Regions from separate parts of the Allobosea sp. NPDC003192 genome, predicted to be linked through region 2. Evidence: riboswitches for the same ligand, from Rfam matches in the RefSeq annotation. Region 2 holds a riboswitch; each other region holds the start of a gene.
The links. Region 2 has a riboswitch for cobalamin ahead of ACQKLX_RS06520 (CbtB domain-containing protein). Riboswitches for the same ligand answer to the same signal wherever they lie in the genome.
Positions count from the first base shown of each region.

Region 1: it holds a riboswitch for cobalamin, as region 2 does, so the genes downstream of both, ACQKLX_RS15320 (ABC transporter substrate-binding protein) here and ACQKLX_RS06520 (CbtB domain-containing protein) in region 2, are expected to answer to the same signal.
Region 3: it holds a riboswitch for cobalamin, as region 2 does, so the genes downstream of both, ACQKLX_RS04180 (TonB-dependent receptor plug domain-containing protein) here and ACQKLX_RS06520 (CbtB domain-containing protein) in region 2, are expected to answer to the same signal.
Region 4: it holds a riboswitch for cobalamin, as region 2 does, so the genes downstream of both, ACQKLX_RS25225 (ribonucleoside-diphosphate reductase subunit alpha) here and ACQKLX_RS06520 (CbtB domain-containing protein) in region 2, are expected to answer to the same signal.

Region 1 is NZ_JBNNPK010000010.1:74,087-78,584, reverse strand. It holds gene ACQKLX_RS15335 (class I SAM-dependent methyltransferase) at 1-38, opposite strand, end outside; gene ACQKLX_RS15330 (ABC transporter ATP-binding protein) at 35-814, opposite strand; gene ACQKLX_RS15325 (FecCD family ABC transporter permease) at 811-1,854, opposite strand; gene ACQKLX_RS15320 (ABC transporter substrate-binding protein) at 1,851-2,858, opposite strand; cobalamin riboswitch at 3,099-3,410, opposite strand; gene lhpI (cis-3-hydroxy-L-proline dehydratase) at 3,446-4,498, opposite strand, start outside.
Region 2 is NZ_JBNNPK010000003.1:269,590-274,087, forward strand. It holds gene cobN (cobaltochelatase subunit CobN) at 1-442, opposite strand, end outside; gene cobW (cobalamin biosynthesis protein CobW) at 447-1,496, opposite strand; gene ACQKLX_RS06510 (DUF1636 family protein) at 1,493-1,918, opposite strand; gene ACQKLX_RS06515 (CbtA family protein) at 1,966-2,721, opposite strand; gene ACQKLX_RS06520 (CbtB domain-containing protein) at 2,733-2,906, opposite strand; cobalamin riboswitch at 2,942-3,122, opposite strand; gene cobU (bifunctional adenosylcobinamide kinase/adenosylcobinamide-phosphate guanylyltransferase) at 3,181-3,693, shown strand; gene cobO (cob(I)yrinic acid a,c-diamide adenosyltransferase) at 3,693-4,304, shown strand; gene cbiB (adenosylcobinamide-phosphate synthase CbiB) at 4,301-4,498, opposite strand, start outside.
Region 3 is NZ_JBNNPK010000002.1:309,324-313,821, reverse strand. It holds gene ACQKLX_RS04190 (AI-2E family transporter) at 1-1,273, opposite strand, end outside; gene ACQKLX_RS04185 (GntR family transcriptional regulator) at 1,415-2,170, shown strand; cobalamin riboswitch at 2,220-2,417, shown strand; gene ACQKLX_RS04180 (TonB-dependent receptor plug domain-containing protein) at 2,538-4,481, shown strand; gene ACQKLX_RS04175 (ABC transporter substrate-binding protein) at 4,478-4,498, shown strand, end outside.
Region 4 is NZ_JBNNPK010000023.1:55,120-59,617, reverse strand. It holds gene ACQKLX_RS25225 (ribonucleoside-diphosphate reductase subunit alpha) at 1-2,672, opposite strand, end outside; cobalamin riboswitch at 2,787-2,986, opposite strand; gene ACQKLX_RS25220 (NADP-dependent isocitrate dehydrogenase) at 3,090-4,304, opposite strand.

The sequences.
Region 1 (4,498 bases), on a different contig from region 2:
TAGTCGGAAACCTGGGTCTGCGCCTCAGCCGCCTTCATGATTGCCTCCGCTCGGGTTCGATCAGGTATTCGATGTGCCGGCGGCCTGATGCTCCCGTGCCGATCGAGACCGCAACGCCGAAAATGCGCTGGATCGCCTCGGCGGTGAGGACCTCGTCCGGCGTCCCCGCCGCCTGCAGCCGCCCGTCGTGGAGCAATGCGATCTCGTCGCAGAACATCGCCGCGAGATTGAGGTCGTGCAGTGCCATGATGCAGGTGATGCCGAGGCGGCGAACCAGGCCGAGAATCGAGAGCTGGTGCTGGATGTCGAGATGGTTGGTCGGCTCGTCCAGGATGAGCTCGCTCGGCTCCTGCGCCAGCGCGCGGGCGATATGGACACGCTGGCGCTCTCCCCCCGAAAGCGTGTGCCAGAACTGGTCATGCCGCTCGGTAAGCCCGACCCGCGCCAGCGCCTCGTTCACGGCCGCCTCGTCGGCATCGTTCCAGGATGCCAGCGCGGCGCGGTGCGGGGTGCGGCCGAGACGGACGACATCGCAGACGGAGAGCTGGATCTCGGTCGTCGCCTGCTGCTCGACGAAGGCGAGGCGGCGGGCGAGCTCGCGCCGCGGCACGGCGGCAATGTCGCGCCCGTCGAGCATGACGACGCCGCTCGCGACATTGCGCAGACGGCAGAGCAGTCGCAGCAGGCTCGACTTGCCCGAGCCGTTCGGCCCGATCAGGCCGAGCACCTGGCCGGGCGCCGCCTGCAGCGTCACCCCGTCGACAATCATCTTGCCGGCAGCGCCCCAGCGCACCTCACGGGTCGCGAGCGTCATGTCGCTCGCCTCGTGCGGTAGAGGATGAGGGCGAAGACCGGCGCGCCGAACAGCGCCGTCACCACGCCGATCGGCAGGATCTGCTGCGGGATCAGCACTCGCGAGAGGATGTCGGCGAGGATCATGAAGATCGCACCGACGACGAGACAGGCCGGCAGCAGGCGGGCATGGCCGGAGCCGACGAGGAAACGGGCGGCATGCGGGATGATCAAGCCGACGAAGCCGACGGTGCCGACGATCGAGACCATCACCGCGGTCATCACCGCGGTGGTGGCGAAGAGCACGACCTTGACCCGCGTCACCGCGACGCCGAGCGAGGCGGCGGCATCGACACCGAAGGCGAAGGCGTCGAGCGCCTTGGCGTGCAGCATGCAGATGCCGAAACCGATGAAGGCGACCGGCGCAGCGATCCAGAGGTCCGGCCAGCGCACGCCGCCGAAATTGCCGAGTAGCCAGAACATCACGCCGCGCGCCTGCTCGGCGCTGGCCATCGTCGTGACGATGGTCGCGGTCGCGGCGTTGAACAGCTGCGAGGTCGCGACGCCGGCGAGGATGACGCGATCGCTCGCCCCGCCCGCCCCCGTCGCCAGCAGCGCCACGACGGCGAGCGCAGCACAGGAGCCGATGAAGGCTCCGGCCGAGACACTCAGAGCTGTGCCGCCGATGCCGACGCCTAGGATCAGCACCGCAACGGCGCCGGTCGAGGCGCCCGCCGAGATGCCAAGCACATAGGGTTCCGCCAGCGGGTTGCGCAGCAGCGCCTGCAGGATCGCGCCCGAGAGCGCCAGCGCTCCGCCGCACAAGCCCGCCATCAGCGCCCGGCTCAGGCGATAATCGAAGATCACGCCCTGCTGGATCGCGCTGACCGGGAAACCGAGATCGAACAGCCCATTGCCGAGCGCCCGCAGCGCCGTGGCCAACGGGATGCGCATCTCGCCGATCGTCACCGCCAGCGCCACCGAAAAGGTGAGCGCGACGAGCGAGGCCAGCGCAATAGCGACCCGCGCCGGCCAGTTCGGGCCGTGGGCAGCGTGGCTCAAGGGGTGAGGCCGAAGCCAGAGATCGCCTTGGCGAGCGTCTCGATGCCGTCGACCGTGTCGAGCCCAGCGCGGGTCGCTCCGACATCCAGGATCACGATGCGCTGGTTTTTCACCGCATCGAGCTTGCTGGCGACGGGATCGGTCTTGAGGAAGTCGAGCTTCTTCTCGATGTCGTCGGCCGGGAAGCGGCGGCGATCCATCTTCACGGTGACGATGACGGCAGGGTTGGCGGCAGCGATGCTCTCCCAGCCAACCAGCGGCCATTCCTCATTGGTGGCGATGATGTTGCGGGCGCCGAGCTTCGACAGGATGTAGGCGGGCACGCCGTTCTTGCCGGCCATGAAGCCGTCGCCCTTGATGTCACGGCTGGAGAACCAGACCACGACCGGCACGTCCCTGGCCTTGAGGCTGGCGACGGCCTGCACCGCCTTGTCCTCGCGCGCCTTGAGTTCTGCGACGAGGACCTCTGCGCGATCGGAGACATCGAAAATCTGCCCGAACTCGCGGATGTTGCGGTAGACCAGCTCCATCGTGAACATCTGGGTGCGCACGCCGTCGCCGGCGCCGGAATTGTCCTTGCCGACGCAATCGGTCGGCGAGACATAGGTCGGCACCTTGACCTTGGCGAACTGGTCGCGCTTGCCGACGATGCCGTTCGGCCCGACATGCCATTCGAACATCGCGGTGACGAGATCGGGCTCCTGGGCGAGCACCGCCTCGAAGCTCGGATCATTGTCGGCGAGGCGCTTCACCTTGGCGTTGGCGGCCTCATAAGGCTTGGCGACCGGCGAGAACCAGACGGCGGTGCCGACGACACGATCGCCGAGGCCGAGCGCGTAAAGGATTTCCGTCTGCGTCTGGCCGATCGCGACGACGCGCTTTGGCGCCGCCGTGAAGGTCACGCTCTCGCGGCAATTCTCCAGCGTCAGCGGATATTGCGTCGGTGCGGCTTGGGCAACCCCCGCGGCCAAAGTGCCGAGCAGCGCCGCGACGGACCATCGCAGCAAGCGAACAACATGACGCGCAGTCGGCACGGCAGAAGCCTCAAATGTAACGATGTTGCATTTTTGATAGAATGGACGGCGCGCAGCCGTCAAGCTCTGCGCAACGGCGCGGGCGGCAGTCTTCGTGACCATGGATTTCATCGCTCCCCGAGATGACGGGCGGGGAGCTGCGCAGGGGCGTGGATGGATGGAGGGCATGGCCGCCATCGACACACACCTCCGGAACACCCCGTCCGAAAGACGTCTTCGACGACCGGGGCAGGTCTCCTGGCTCGCGGGTCGGTGCCGGTTCCGCCCGGCCTTCCCGGCGCGATATCGGCGCCAGTGGACGATGGACGGAGAGCTCGCCGCTTACAGTTGCGGGGGCAGCCTCGGCTTTGGCCATAGATCGCCATGTGCCCTATCGGACGCAGAGTGGCGATCTATCTCTTTGTCGAAGCATCGGATTCACCCGAAAAGCGGATTCCACTTTTCGGTCCAATGCCCAGTGCCTCACCGAATTCCCTCTTAGCTCCGGATGCGATCCGGAGAACCTCGATCGCGGCCACCCTATAAGGCCGCGCCGTGCGGTCAAGCCCGCCGGAGGCTCAGGAGAGCCAGGCCGGCAAGCGCGCGGGAACGATCCCGGTCAAAGCGGCCTCGATACAGTCATCAAGCGTCCCGAGTCTGACGGCGCAACCCGAGAGCCCCGGCCCGTAATGGGCGTATTTTCCAGAGTTGGTCAGGACCACCTTCGCCCGCTCCGGAAAGACAGGGCGGGTGATCGAGCACCAGCAGAGATCGGGAATGATGTCGACACCGCTCGCCCGAAGCCTCGCCAGCGTGCCATCGGCCTGTGCTCCGGCGACGACCTCCCGCCCGGCGGTGATGATGACGGAGAGCGCCGCCGCGAGAGGGCGGCCATCGAGCCGCTCCGCGACGGCTCGGCATTCGTCGAGCGAGGCATGCGGACTGCCTATGGCGACGAGATCGACTTCTGGCGGTCCACCACTCAGCTTGCGCCAGCCCGCGGCCAGGTCCTCGCGCGTGATCACGACTTCCTCCTCGGGATTGCCGCCGAGGCTGTCCGCTTCCGGCGTGATCCCCTCGACATGCAGCATGGCCGCGGCGGAGGTGGTGCCGAAGGCGGCGCAGAGTGCCTTGAGATCGTCCCGCGTCGGCTGTGTCCTTGCGAGCCCCCTGATCAGCGGGATTCGGTCGGACGAAGCGAGACCGACGAGGTAGCCGATCAGGGGCCAGGCCGCACTGTCTGCCCCCTCCGGCAGCTCGACCCGGACAGCGCGGCGTGCCCGTCTGCCTTCGTCGAGAAAAGCGCCGGCAAGCGGCGCGCGGCCAGTGACCGCGATACAGAAGTCGAGAAAATCCGGATGCTTCGCAGTGCGGGCGCCGAGCACGGAATTGGCGAAGATCACCGCATTCGATTCCGACCAGCCGATCGCCTCGCCGAAACCGGGCGGGTCCGGCAAGGCATAGGGTGCGCAGGTGAAGCTCGCCTGGCAGCCCATGCGGACATAGGCATCAGCGAGGCGCGCCGCAGGCTCGCCAAACTCCGGCGCGACGCCCTGGTGGCGCCAGTTCGCATGATCGACCGAGATCGCGTTCATCGTCGTTGGGACGCGGACACGCGCACCGAGCTCCCC
Region 2 (4,498 bases):
TGTTCCCGGCGCCGCCGCCGGCATAGAAATAGCCGAGCAGATCTGCCGCGAACTCAGTCGGCACTGTGTCGTAGCCGGCGAGCCGCTCGTCCTCACGGTCATCGCCCGGCAGCACCGCCAGTGCGACGCCATGCTGCCGGCAAGCGCTGGCGATCTGCTCGACGCCGTAGCGGAGGTAATCGAGCCCGCCGAGGCAGCGCACCAGCACGAAGCGCGAGCCGGCGAGCGTCTTCTCGATCAGCAGGTCGATCGAGAGCGGGTGCTTGAAGCGCCGAATCGGCACCAGGCGAAGATCGAGCCCGCTATCGGGCGCAGCCGCCGCCAGCGCCGACAGGTCGCTGTCGCTGAAGGAGAGAACGACGAGGTCTCCCGGCGGCAGAGCGAGGTCGACGGCGTCTTCGCCGTCGTCGAGCCTCACCTCGCTGGTCGGGAGAAGATGCATCGCATCAGCCTGCGAGCGCAGCCTCTACCGCGGAACGGTCGAAGCCCTTGAGCCCGATCACCACGAGGCGGCCGTCGCGCGCTTCGTCTGCGCCCCAGGCCCGGTCGTAATGATGGCCGACGCGCCGGCCGACGCCCTGGACGACCAGCCGCATCGGCTTGCCGGGGATGCCGGCGAAGCCCTTGAGGCGCAGCACGCCCTCGGCCTCGGCCGCCTTGGCGACGCGGGCGACCAGCTCTTCCGGCGAGCCGGCCTGGGGCAGCGGCAGCGCGACGCTGTCGAAATCGTCATGGTCGTGATCCTCGCCCTCGCCGTGATGCGAGGGGCGGGCGGCGAGATCGGCCTCGGCAGCGGCGCCGAGCCCGATGATCAGCGCCGGCTCGACCTTGCCATGAGCCGTCTCGACCACCTTGATCGCCTTGGGCAAATGCTGGGCGATCTCGGCCTTGACCCGCTCGCGGCCTGCCGCGTCGACGAGGTCGCTCTTGTTGAGCAGGATCAGGTCGGCGCAGAGGATCTGGTCCTCGAACACCTCTTCCAGCGGGTTGTCGTGGTCGACCGCCTGGTCCTGCGCCGCCTGCGCCTTCAGTGCTTCCGGATCATCGGCGAACTGGCCCTCGGCCACCGCCGGCCCGTCGACCACGGCGATGACGCCGTCGACGGTGACGCGGCTGCGGATCGCCGGCCAATTGAAGGCCTTGACCAGCGGCTTCGGCAGAGCGAGGCCCGAGGTCTCGATCAGGATGTGCTGTGGCGGGTTCGGCCGGTTCAGCAGCGCCTCCAACGCCGGCACGAAATCGTCGGCGACGGTGCAGCAGATGCAGCCGTTCGGCAGTTCGACGATGTCCTCCTGCGTGCAGCCCTCGATGCCGCAGCCGGCGATGAAGGAGCCGTCGAAGCCGAGATCGCCGAATTCGTTGACCAGCACGGCGAGGCGCTTGCCGCCGGCGTTCTCGAGCAGATGACGGACGAGGGTAGTCTTACCGGCGCCGAGGAAGCCGGTGATGATCGTGCACGGCACCTTGCCGAGAGCAGGATTCTGCGGAGCGTTCATTGATCTGATCCTTGCTGGCGCGGCAACGGAGGCACGCGCGCGACCACGCCCTTGCGGAACGGAGCGGGTCTTTCCTTCCAGGGAACGATGCCGTTGGCGCTGGCGGCGAATTTCTCCGCCCCGCTGACGATCTCGTCGAGATGAAGACCGGCGTCGAGATCGCCGATCAGATAGGTCCACTTGCCCTCGGCCGCGAGCGCGATCGTGCAGGGCCGCTTGCAGACGGAAAGGCATTCGACCGGGACGACGGCGATGCCGCTGCCGGCGAGGCGTTCGGAAAGCACAGCTGCGAGGCCGAGGCCGGGCTGGTCATAGCCCTCCGGCAGGTCTTCGCGCGGGCGCCGGCAGGTGGTGCAGACATGGATGGTGCAGCCCGGCTCCTGCCGGACTTGCGTCGCGAGGGCGAGATCGCCTTCGAGCATCGAAACGCCTCCTTGGATTGGCGCGCCGCTGCCGGCCGCGCGAGGCGTCAGGCCGCGACAGCGGTGGTGCTGCGGCGAGCGAGCCACGGCCAGAGCACGCCGACGGCGAAGCCTGTGACGAGCCAGAGCGCGGCCTGGATGGCGAGCGAAAGCGCGGCGAAATGCGCGGCGATCTCGGCCGGCACCTTGCTTTCCGGAGCGGCCGGATGCGGCGCGCCGATCAGGTGCGGCAGCAGCAGCGCCAGCACGGCGAGCGCCCGCGCCCAGGAGGCCTCGACGCGCAGGAACACAAAGAGCGCGCCGGCGGTGACCACAGCCGTCAGCAGCCACCAGAGCTGGCGTTGCTGCAATTCGGCCGCGGCTGCTCCCGGCAGCTCCGGCGCCAGCCCCATCGCCGGGGCAAGCCCGAAGGCGAGGAAGCCGCAGATGGCCCAGGCGAGGGTCCGGCGCTGGTCGATCTGTTCGTTCGCGGCGATCATTCCGGCCAGCAACAGCGCGGCGAAGCCGATCGCCGTGCCGATCGTCACCAGGCTGGTGAAGGCGGTGCGCTGCAGGCCGTCCTGCGGCTTCCATTCGTGCTCGCCCGTATGGTCCGCCCCGGCTTTCGGGTCGTTGTGAGCGAGGTGGATGCGGGCTTCGCCGGTGAAGGCGGCCTGCATCGGCGCGCCCTGCATGCGCAGCGCCGCCTCATAGGTCTCGGCCTTGAGGATCAGCGGGGTGGTGGTGACGTGCTGGAGCGCCGAGATCAGCAGCCCAGCCAGAAGCCCGGCCAGGACGCTGACCGTGAGAACACGCGTGATCATGTGCTTCCCCTTCAGTGGCAGGGGAAGGCGAGGCCGTGACGGGTGTCGTGCGCCGCGTTGTGGACAGTGGACGAGGCGGCGAAGCCGACGGTGTAGATCAGCACGAAGCCGAGGATCAGCGCGGCGGCGACGGCTTTCGCCCGCTCCGAAACGCTGGCCTGACTGGTGACGGTTGCGGTGTTCATTGGTTCACTCCTGGCCACCCCACCGGCAGCCTGCTGGACGACATCGAAAGACGGCAGGTCTCCTGGCTCACGACTTGGTGTCCTGCTCCGCCTTCCCGGGAAAACCCAGTGGCCGATGGCACAGGACGCGCCGCTTACAGTTGCGGGGGCAGCCGCGGCCTTTCACCGCGTTCCCTTTTCACCTCGTTGTCGAGGCACCGTCACCGACGATCATTAGCCATCCGGCAGGCACTGTGCAATGCAGTGCCATGACCGAAAGCGCATGGCGGCACGCATGACCCTTCCCCCGCTCACTCTGGTCCTCGGCGGAGCCCGTTCCGGCAAAAGCCGTCATGCCGAGGCGCTGATCGAGGCGCTGCCGGCGCCCTGGACCTATATCGCCACCGCCCAGGCCTATGACGATGAGATGCGCGCCCGGATCGCCGAGCATCGCGCCCGCCGCTCCCGCGACTGGCAGACGGTCGATGCACCCGTTGCCCTGCCCGAGGCGATCCGCAATGCCCGGGCGGGACAGCCCATCCTGGTCGATTGCCTGACGCTCTGGCTGACCAATCTGCTGCTGGCCGAGCGCGACATCGCGATCGCAACCGGCGAACTCGTCGCCGCCTGCCGCGAGGCCAGCGCGCCTATCGTGCTGGTCTCGAACGAGGTCGGTCTCGGCATCGTACCGGACAATGCGCTTGCCCGGCGCTTCCGCGACGAGGCTGGTCGCCTCCACCAGCGGCTTGCGGCACAGGCCGGGCGCGTGGTCTTCATGGTCGCCGGATTGCCGATGCAGGTGAAGTGATGACGACCGAGGCCGAGGATGCCGCCCGCCACAAGGCGAAGATGGAAAAGCGCAAGGCGGTGCAGGACGCCGAGGTCGCCGGCAAGACGCTGGAGAAGGGCCTGCTGATCGTCAACACCGGCCCCGGCAAGGGCAAGTCGACTGCCGCCTTCGGCCTGATCCTGCGGGCGCTCGGCCATGGCTGGCGCATCGGCGTCGTCCAGTTCATCAAGGGCGCCTGGTCGACCGGCGAGCGCAAGGCGCTGGAAGCCTTCGGCGATCAGATTTCCTGGCACTCCATGGGGGAGGGTTTCACCTGGGAGACGCAGGACAAGGCCCGCGACATCGCCGCCGCGACCCGAGCTTTCGATAAAGCCAGGGAATTGATGGCGGATGAGGGCATCCGTTTGCTGGTGCTGGACGAGCTCAATATCGCCTTGCGCTACGACTACCTGCCGCTCGCGGAGGTCGTCGCGGCGCTGCAGGCGCGCCGACCCGACCTCCACATCGTCGTCACCGGCCGCAACGCCAAGCCCGAGCTGATCGAGGCCGCTGATTTGGTGACGGAAATGACGCTGGTGAAACATCACTTCGCCGCCGGGGTTAAGGCGCAGGAAGGGATCGAGTTCTAAAGGGCGAACGCGGCGACGCTTCCAACCGCCGCCAACCCCCAGAGCAGCAGGCAGGCGCGGCGATAGAGGGCAAGCGCTCGCCTGATATCCGCCGCCGTCGCCTCGGCCCGGCCATCACCCATCCAGCCATCCTCGACCCTGACTGCGCCATAGACGCGCGGGCCGGCGAGGCGCAGCCCGAGCGCGCCGGCCAT
Region 3 (4,498 bases), on a different contig from region 2:
CAGAAATGCCGACGCTGTCGTAGAAGGGCGTCACCGCGAGCGTTTCGATCTCGCCCTCGGCGATCTCGATGGCTTCGTCGACATCGCCCGCGAGCAGGCGCTGGTAGATCCGCTCCGCCGGGCTGAGCACTGGTACCGAGCCGAGCAGCGTGTCGAGGAACTGCAACTGCGGCAGGGTCTTGCCTAGAACGAGCAGGCAGACCGTCAGCGGCGTCGACAGGATCAGGCCGACCGGCCCCCAGAGTGCCGTCCAGAAGGTCGCGGCGGCAATCAGCGAGATCGCCGAGAGCCCGGTGCTGGTGCCGTAGAGCATCGGCTCGACGAAATTGTTGCTGATGAGCTCGAGCCCCGCGATCAGCGCGAGCGTCCACAGCACCATGTGCCAGCCGGGATCGACCGCAAAGGCAAGCGCCAGCGGGAAGATGGCCGAGATCAGCGCGCCGACATAGGGCACGAAGCGCAGCACCGCCGCGACGACGCCCCAGAGCAGCGCGCCGGGCACGCCGATCAGCCACAGGCCGAGCGCCAGCGGAATGGCGAAGGTGGTGTTCACCACGAGCTGCATCAGGAGGTAGCGGCTGATCCGCCGGCCGGCATCCTCGATCGCGTCGGTCGAGCGGTGCAGGTTGCCGCCGAGGATGCGCAGCAGCCGGTCGCGCAGATCGGTGCGATCCAGCAAGGCGAGTACCACGAAGACGAGGACGATGCCGGCCGTCGCCAGCGGCTCGAGCACCCGCCCGAGCCAGATCAGGGCGACCTGCAGCTGGGTGCCGGGCGCCGATACGACCTCGACCCGTTGCGCCTCGCTGCCCTGCACTGCTTCGACTTCCTTCTGAAGGGAGGCGATCGCGTTCAACGCGCCGTCGAGCATCCCCGGCGCCCTGAACTGCGCCTTGAGATCGTTGATCTTGCCGTGGATGGTCGACTGATAGGTCGGGAGCTGCTCGCCCAGCGAACGCAGCTGCGTCCCCAGGACAAGGAAGAGCCCACCTAGCAGCACCAGCACGACGGTCATCACTGTCGCGATCGCGATCACCTTGGGCAGCCCACGTCGGCGCAGCCACATCACCAGCGGATTGAGTGCGAAGCCGATCAGGAAGGCGAAGGCGAGCGGGATCAGGATGTCCTGACCGTAATAGAGCGCCGCGATGATCACCGCGGCGGAGACCAGCGTCGCCGCCACCCTGACGATGTCGCTCGCGCCCGTATCGCTTGCACCGAGGCCGCCCGCCTCCGGCTGGATCATGGTTCGGCGGACTGGCGGTGTCGTCATCATGGTCGAAGCCCCCCGGCCCGCTCTGGATGGTCTTGAGAACGTGAGAGAGACGGCCCGGTTCCCCGAAACCCGCCCCGCATTGCGAACTGCAAGCCGCAGACGCTAAGAGGAAGCGATCTTCAACCGCGGGTATCTGCAATGACGCGCGACGAGGCCGGAAGCGGCGCATCTGACAAGGCCGGAACGATCTGCCGGGCGCTGCGCCGGGCGATCATCGAGCGGGCGCTCGAACCGGGCGCGACCTTGCCCGAGGATGCCCTCGGCGAGCGCTTCGGCGTCAGCCGCACCCTTGCGCGCCATGCGCTCGGCCAACTCGCCGCCGAAGGGCTGGTCGAACTGCGCCGCAACCGCACCGCCGTGGTGGCGACGCCAAGCTGGCAGGAGGCGCGCGACACCTTCGACATCCGCATCGAGCTGGAGGGCCTCGTCGTGCGCCAGCTCGCTGGCCGCCTGAGCAAGACGCAGCTCGCAACCTTGCGCGCCCATGTCGATGCCGAGGATACGGTGCGCGGCGAATCCGACGCGGTCTCGATCCGGCTCGCGACCGAATTCCACATCCTGCTTGCTGAGATGACGGAAAGCCCGATCCTCATCCGCTACGTCAGCGAGCTCGCTTATCGCTGCTGCCTGATCCTCTCACTCTACAGCCGGCCGCACTCCTCGGAATGCGGCGTCAACGAACATCGCCTGCTGATCGATGCGCTCGAGAGCGGTGATGCCGCAAAGGTCATCAGCCTGATGCACCGCCATCTCGATTCGGTGGCGGAGCGGGCGCTGGTGGCGCAGGCCAAGCCGCGTGGACGCGACATCATGGCGATCCTCGCGCCCTATGCCGAAACATCGCAATCAGCCGGCAAGCCTCGCGGAAAGCGCGCGCTGAAGGCTGCCGAATAACCCCATCGCAAGGGCCGGCCGGCGCATTGACCCCGCCGCATTTCCGCCCTACTCGTGAACGCGACGGTTCCCTCACGGGATCAAAAGGGAACGCAGTGCGGATGGCCTGGCCATCTCATGCTGCGGCTGCCCCCGCAACTGTAAGCGGCGAGCCTTTCGCCATACGCCACTGGGACCTCGGCCCTGGGAAGGCGGCGAAAGGCAGCGACCCGCGAGCCAGGAGACCTGCCGTCAGCCGTGGTCACACGCGAACACATCGGCCGGGGTGCGCTGATGGGTGGTAGAACTGCGCGCACCCGGTTTCGGGCGCGGGTGGGGACATCTCGTTCGCGGTGACGTGCCACTGACGTTACCGCCGAGGTTTCCCGTGTTCCGTTTGCCAAGTCCCGCCAGGAGCGGGCGTTCATCCCTTGCCCTCTCTTTGCTCGCCGCCTCGACCATGCTGACGCCGCTCTCCGCATCGGCGCAGTCGGGTGAGAAGCCGATCGCGCTCGATGAGCTCGTCGTCAGCCCGACCGGCGTTCCGACGCCAGCCAGGGAGATCGCCAGCTCCGTCACCGTCATCACGGCCAAGGAGATCGAAACCCAGCAGCGCCGTACCTTGCCGCAGGCGCTCGCCGCCGTGCCCGGCCTCAACCTCGTCCAGACCAACGGCCCGGGCGGGCTGACCTCGGTCTTCATGCGCGGCACCAATTCGAACCACGTCAAGGTGCTGATCGACGGCATCGAGGTGAACGATCCCTCGACGCCGAACCGCTCCTTCGACTTCGGCCAGATGCTGACCACCGACATCGAGCGGATCGAGGTGCTGCGCGGCCCGCAGAGCGGCCTTTACGGCGCCAATGCGCTCGGCGGCGTCATCTCGATCACCAGCAAGCGCGGCGAAGGCCCGCCCAAGGTGACGGGCACGGTCGAGGCCGGCTCCCATGGCACCTTCAACCAGAGCATCGGCGTGAGCGGCGGTGACGACCGCTTCGACTACGCCTTCGGCATCAGCCATTTCCGCGCCGATGCGACGCCGGTGACACCGCCGGAGCTCGTGCCCGCCAGCCGGCGGCGCAATCCGAACTCCTATGACAACTGGAGCTATTCCGCCCGCCTCGGTGCTCGCCTGACCGACACGCTGAGCGTCAACTGGGTCGGCCGCTATATCGACGGGCAATTGCTGTTCACCGGCGATTCCGGCTTCCCGAGCCTGCCGGATGCCTTCCGCTCCAGCCAGAACTACCGCCAGGCCTTCACCCGCGGCGAGGTCGTCTGGGCCCCCCTGGACGGGCAGTTCGTCAACCGCTTCGGCGTTTCCTACAGCAATCAGGATCGCTCCAACCGCCGGCCGAACGCCTTCGGCATCCTCGGCCTGCCCGCTGAGAACCTCGGCGAACGGACCAAATACGACTGGCGTGGCGATCTGAAGCTCACCCAGAGCCAGACCCTGGTGATGGGCCTGCAATACGAGACCGAGCGCTTCGACACGCCGAACAAGACCGTCTCGAACGGCAACAAGGGCGCCTACGTCGAATTGCAGTCGAACTGGACCGACCGCTTCTTCACCGTCGCCAATATCCGCTACGATCACGACGACAAGTTCGGCGGCCACACCACCTATCGCATCGCACCGGTCTTCATCGTGCCCGGCACCGACACCAAGCTGAAGGCGAGCTACGGCACCGGCTTCAAGGCGCCGACGCTGAGCGAGCGTTTCAGCGATTCACGCCCGGCCTTCAACTTCTACGGCAATCCGAACCTGAAGCCGGAGGAAAGCCGCGGCTGGGACGTCGGTTTCGAACAGCCGCTGCTGAACGGGCAGGTCAATGTCGGTGCGACCTGGTTCCACAACGACATCGACAACCTGATCCTGACCAACGCCGCGCGCACCTCCTATACGAATATCGGCCGCGCCACGACCAAGGGCGTCGAGGCCTTCGCGGCGCTCGAGCTGACGCCGCAGTTCAAGGTGCACGCCGACTACACCTTCACCCTCGCCAAGGACGAGACCGCGCATCAGGAGCTGCTGCGCCGGCCACGCCACAAGGCCAGCATCACCGCCACCTGGATGCCGATCGAGAAGCTGACGCTCTCGGCGACGCTGATCTATGTCGGCGAGCGCGTGGACGGGAACCGCGATTTCTCGATCTCGCGGATGCGCGCGCCCGGCGCCGCCATCGTCAACCTCGCCGCCGACTATAAGGTCGACGACAAGCTCACCGTGTTCGGCCGCGTCGATAACCTGTTCGACAAGCGCTACGAGAACCCGGTCGGCTTCCTGGTGCCGGGGCTCAGCGCCTTCGGCGGGATCAGGATGAGCCTGTGAGGCGGCTGGCCGCCCTC
Region 4 (4,498 bases), on a different contig from region 2:
TCGTCGAGCTTCCGGCCGGAGGGCTGCGCCATATAGAGATTGAGCGACTGGCCCTGGTCGATCCATTTCTGCCGGCGCGCCGCCGCCCTGATCAGCCATTCCGTCGGGATCTCGAAGGAGGTCGCGTAGCGCGCCTTGAGATCGGCCGGGACGCGATCGATCTGGCTGACCTTGCCGTCGTAATATTTGAGATCCGAGACCATGACCTCGTCCCAGAGGCCACGTTCCTTCAGGTCATGGACGAGCCCGGCGTTCACCACGGTGAAGTCGCCCGACATGTTCGCCTTGACGTAAAGCTGGCTGTAGGACGGCTCGATCGACTGCGAGACGCCGACGATATTCGAGATCGTCGCGGTCGGCGCGATCGCCATCGTGTTCGAGTTGCGCATGCCGGTGGTCTTCACCCGCTCGCGCAGGCTGTCCCAGTCGAGCGTCGCGGAGCGGTCCAGTTCGACATCGCCGTCACGGGCCTCCGAGAGGATGTCGAGCGAGTCGATCGGCAGGATGCCCTTCGACCAGAGCGAGCCCTCGAAGCTCGGATAACGGCCGCGCTCGGCGGCGAGATCGACCGAGGCCGAGATCGCATGGAAGCTGATCGCCTCCATCGATGAGTCGGCGAAGGCGACCGCCGCCTCCGACGCCGCCGGCAGGCGCAGGCTCTGCAGCGCATCCTGGAAGCCCATCAGGCCGAGGCCGACCGGGCGGTGGCGAAGATTCGAGCGGCGCGCCTCCGGGATCGTGTAGAAATTGATGTCGACGACGTTGTCGAGCATGCGCATCGCGGTCTTCACCGTTCGCGCGAGGCGCGCCTGGTCGAGCCCATCGGCCGTGACGTGGGCCGCGAGATTGACCGAGCCGAGATTGCAGACCGCGACCTCGTCTGCCGAAGTGTTGAGCGTGATCTCAGTGCAGAGATTGGAGGAGTGCACCACGCCGGCATGCTGCTGCGGCGAGCGCAGGTTGCAGGCATCCTTGAAGGTGATCCAGGGATGGCCGGTCTCGAACAGCATGGTCAGCATGCGCCGCCAGAGATCGAGCGCCTTGACCCGCTTGAAGACCTTGATCTGGCCGCGAGCGGCCTTCGCCTCATAGCCCTCATAGGCCGCCTTGAACGGCTTGCCGTAGAGGTCGTGCAGGTCGGGCACCTCGTCGGGCGAGAACAGGGTCCAATCGGCGCCGGCCTCGACGCGTTGCATGAACAGGTCGGGAATCCAGTTCGCCGTGTTCATGTCGTGGGTGCGGCGGCGGTCGTCGCCGGTGTTCTTCCTGAGATCGAGGAACTCCTCGATGTCGACGTGCCAGGTTTCGAGATAGGCGCAGACTGCGCCCTTGCGCTTGCCGCCCTGGTTGACGGCGATGGCGGTGTCGTTGGCGACCTTCAGGAACGGCACGACGCCCTGGCTCTCGCCATTGGTGCCCTTGATATGGGCCCCCAGGCCGCGCACCGGCGTCCAGTCATTGCCGAGGCCGCCCGAATACTTGGCGAGCAGGGCATTGTCCTTCACCGCCTTGAAGATGCCGTCGAGATCGTCGGCGACGGTGGTCAGGAAGCAGGAGGAGAGCTGCGGCCTGAGCGTGCCCGAATTGAACAGGGTCGGTGTCGAGGCCATGAAGTCGAAGGACGACAACAGGTCATAGAATTCGATCGCCCTGCCCTCGCGGTCGATCTCACGCAGCGCCAGGCCCATGGCGACACGCATGAAGAAGGCCTGCGGCAGCTCGAAGCGGTTGCCGCGGACATGCAGGAAGTAGCGGTCGTAGAGCGTCTGAAAGCCGAGATAGTCGAACTGAAGGTCGCGTTCCGGCTTCAGCGCGGCGGCGATGCGGGCGATGTCGAAGCGGCCGAGCTCGGGGTCGATCAGCTCGTTCTCGACGCCGGCCTTGAGATAGGCCGCGAAATAGTCGCTGTACCCGACAGCCATCTCCTCCTGCGTCGCCTGCTCGGCATGGCCGTGGACGAAGCTCAGTGCTTCGCGGCGGAGCTTGTCGAGCAGCAGCCGGGCTGAGACCTTGGAATAGTTCGGCTCGGACTCGATCAGCGTGCGGGCGGCGAGGATCGGCGCCAACGCCAACTCGTCGAGCGAGATGCTGTCGTAGAGATTGCGGCGCGCCTCGCTGAGGACAGGCTCAGGTGAGACGCCGTCGAGACCGGCACAGGCTTCGCGTACCACCTTGTCGAGACGGGCGGCATCGAGCGGGACGAGCGTGCCGTCGGCGAGCTTCATCTGCAGGGAGCGAGCCGCGGCAGCTTGAGGCACTGCCTCGGCCTGAGCCTTCGCCCGCTCCTGCGCCCGCTCGGCACGATAAAGCACATAGGCGCGGGCGACTTTGTGATGCTCGCCGCGCATCAGCGCGAGTTCGACCTGGTCCTGCACGTCCTCGATATGGAAGGTGCGGCCGGTGGCGGCGCGGCGCGTCAATCCCGCGACGACCTGCTCGGTCAGTTCGGCAACGACATCATGGATGCGGCGCGAGGCGGCGGCGCTGGAACCTTCGACGGCAAGGAAGGCCTTGGTCAGCGCCACCGCTATCTTCGAGGGATCGAACGACGTCACGGCTCCATTGCGGCGGATGAGCTGGTAGCCCGGCTCAGTCGGCGCGGCCTCGGCTGGCGCAGCAGTGGCAGCCAACGGGACGGCAGCAGGCCGTTCGGCTTCAATGGAAAGAGACATCGGCATCAACCCCAAGATGTTGGAGGCAGAGGCCAGAGCGGTAGCGTCGAGAAGGCGCGCGACGATACGAGGCCGCGACCTGCCAAGCGCACCACCGGGACACCCCGCCCGAGGACGTGAACTAGGGTCGCGGCAGGTCTCCTGGCTCGCGGGTCACCGCTCTCGTCCGTCTTCCCAAGGCCTTGCGGCCTCAGTGACAACGCTGGACTAAGAACTCACCGCTGACAGTTGCGGGGGCAGCGCCGGCTTCTCACCGGCTTCCCTCTTAGCTCTCGATCTTGCGATTCGAGAGACCATCGACCACCAGATTTAGTAGATCGTTCAATTTCCATGTCAATGGATGGACATATACCGCTCAACAAAAAAGCCCGGCCAGAACGGCCGGGCTTCTATTTTTGCCTTCAAGGCTCAGGCCGCTTACGCGGCCATCGCCTTGCGCAGGTTGTCGCTGACCTTGTCGAGGAAGCCGGTGGTCGAGAGGAACTTCTGATCGGGGCCGACCAGCAGCGCCAGGTCCTTGGTCATGTCGCCGGCCTCGACGGTATCGACCGTGACCTTCTCGAGCAGGGTCGCGAACTTGGCGAGCTCGGCATTGTTGTCGAGCTTGGCGCGATGGGCGAGACCACGCGTCCAGGCGAAGATCGAGGCGATCGAGTTGGTAGAAGTCTCCTTGCCCTTCTGGTGCTCGCGATAATGGCGGGTCACCGTGCCGTGCGCGGCCTCGGCCTCGACGGTCTTGCCATCCGGCGTCATCAGCACCGAGGTCATCAGGCCGAGCGAGCCGAAGCCCTGCGCCACAGTGTCGGACTGCACGTCGCCGTCATAGTTCTTGCAGGCCCAGACATAGCCGCCCGACCACTTCATCGCCGACGCGACCATGTCGTCGATCAGGCGGTGCTCATAGGTGATGCCAAGCTTGTCGAACTCCGCCTTGAACTCGGCGTCGAAGATCTCCTGGAAGATGTCCTTGAAACGCCCGTCATAGGTCTTGAGGATGGTGTTCTTGGTCGAGAGATAGACCGGGTACTTGCGCATCAGGCCGTAGTTGAGCGAGGCGCGGGCGAAGTCGCGGATCGAATCGTCGAGATTGTACATCGCCATGGCGACACCGGCGTCGGGGGCCTTGAAGACCTCCTTCTCAATGACGTTGCCGTCCTCGCCGACGAACTTGATCGAGAGCGTACCCTTGCCCGGGAACTTGAAGTCGGTGGCGCGATACTGGTCGCCATAGGCATGGCGGCCGATGACGATCGGCTGGGTCCAGCCCGGCACCAGGCGCGGCACGTTCTTGCAGATGATCGGCTCGCGGAAGATCACGCCGCCAAGGATGTTGCGGATCGTGCCGTTCGGGCTCTTCCACATCGACTTGAGATTGAATTCCTTCACGCGCGCCTCGTCCGGCGTGATGGTGGCGCACTTGACCGCGACGCCATGCTTCTTGGTGGCGTTGGCGGCGTCGATCGTGACCTGATCGTCGGTCGCGTCGCGGTTCTGGACCGAGAGGTCGAAATAATCGAGCTCGAGGTCGAGATAGGGGAAGATCAGCTTGTCCTTGATGTGCTGCCAGATGATGCGGGTCATTTCGTCGCCGTCCATGTCGACGACCGGGTTGGCGACCTTGATCTTGCTCATGTGATGCGACCCCTGCTCTGGTCAGTCTGGAACGTTTCCGGGCTGCAACGACCTCGCCGCAGCCGCCCGCGCGCTTCCTAGCGGGTTACGCGCGCAGGGGGAAGCCGGCCTTTTGGGCAAGGCGCGGGGGCGTGACGATGTTCTCCGTGCGCCGACGCAGGGCGCCCCGCCTGCCAACGCAGTTGGCAACTCTG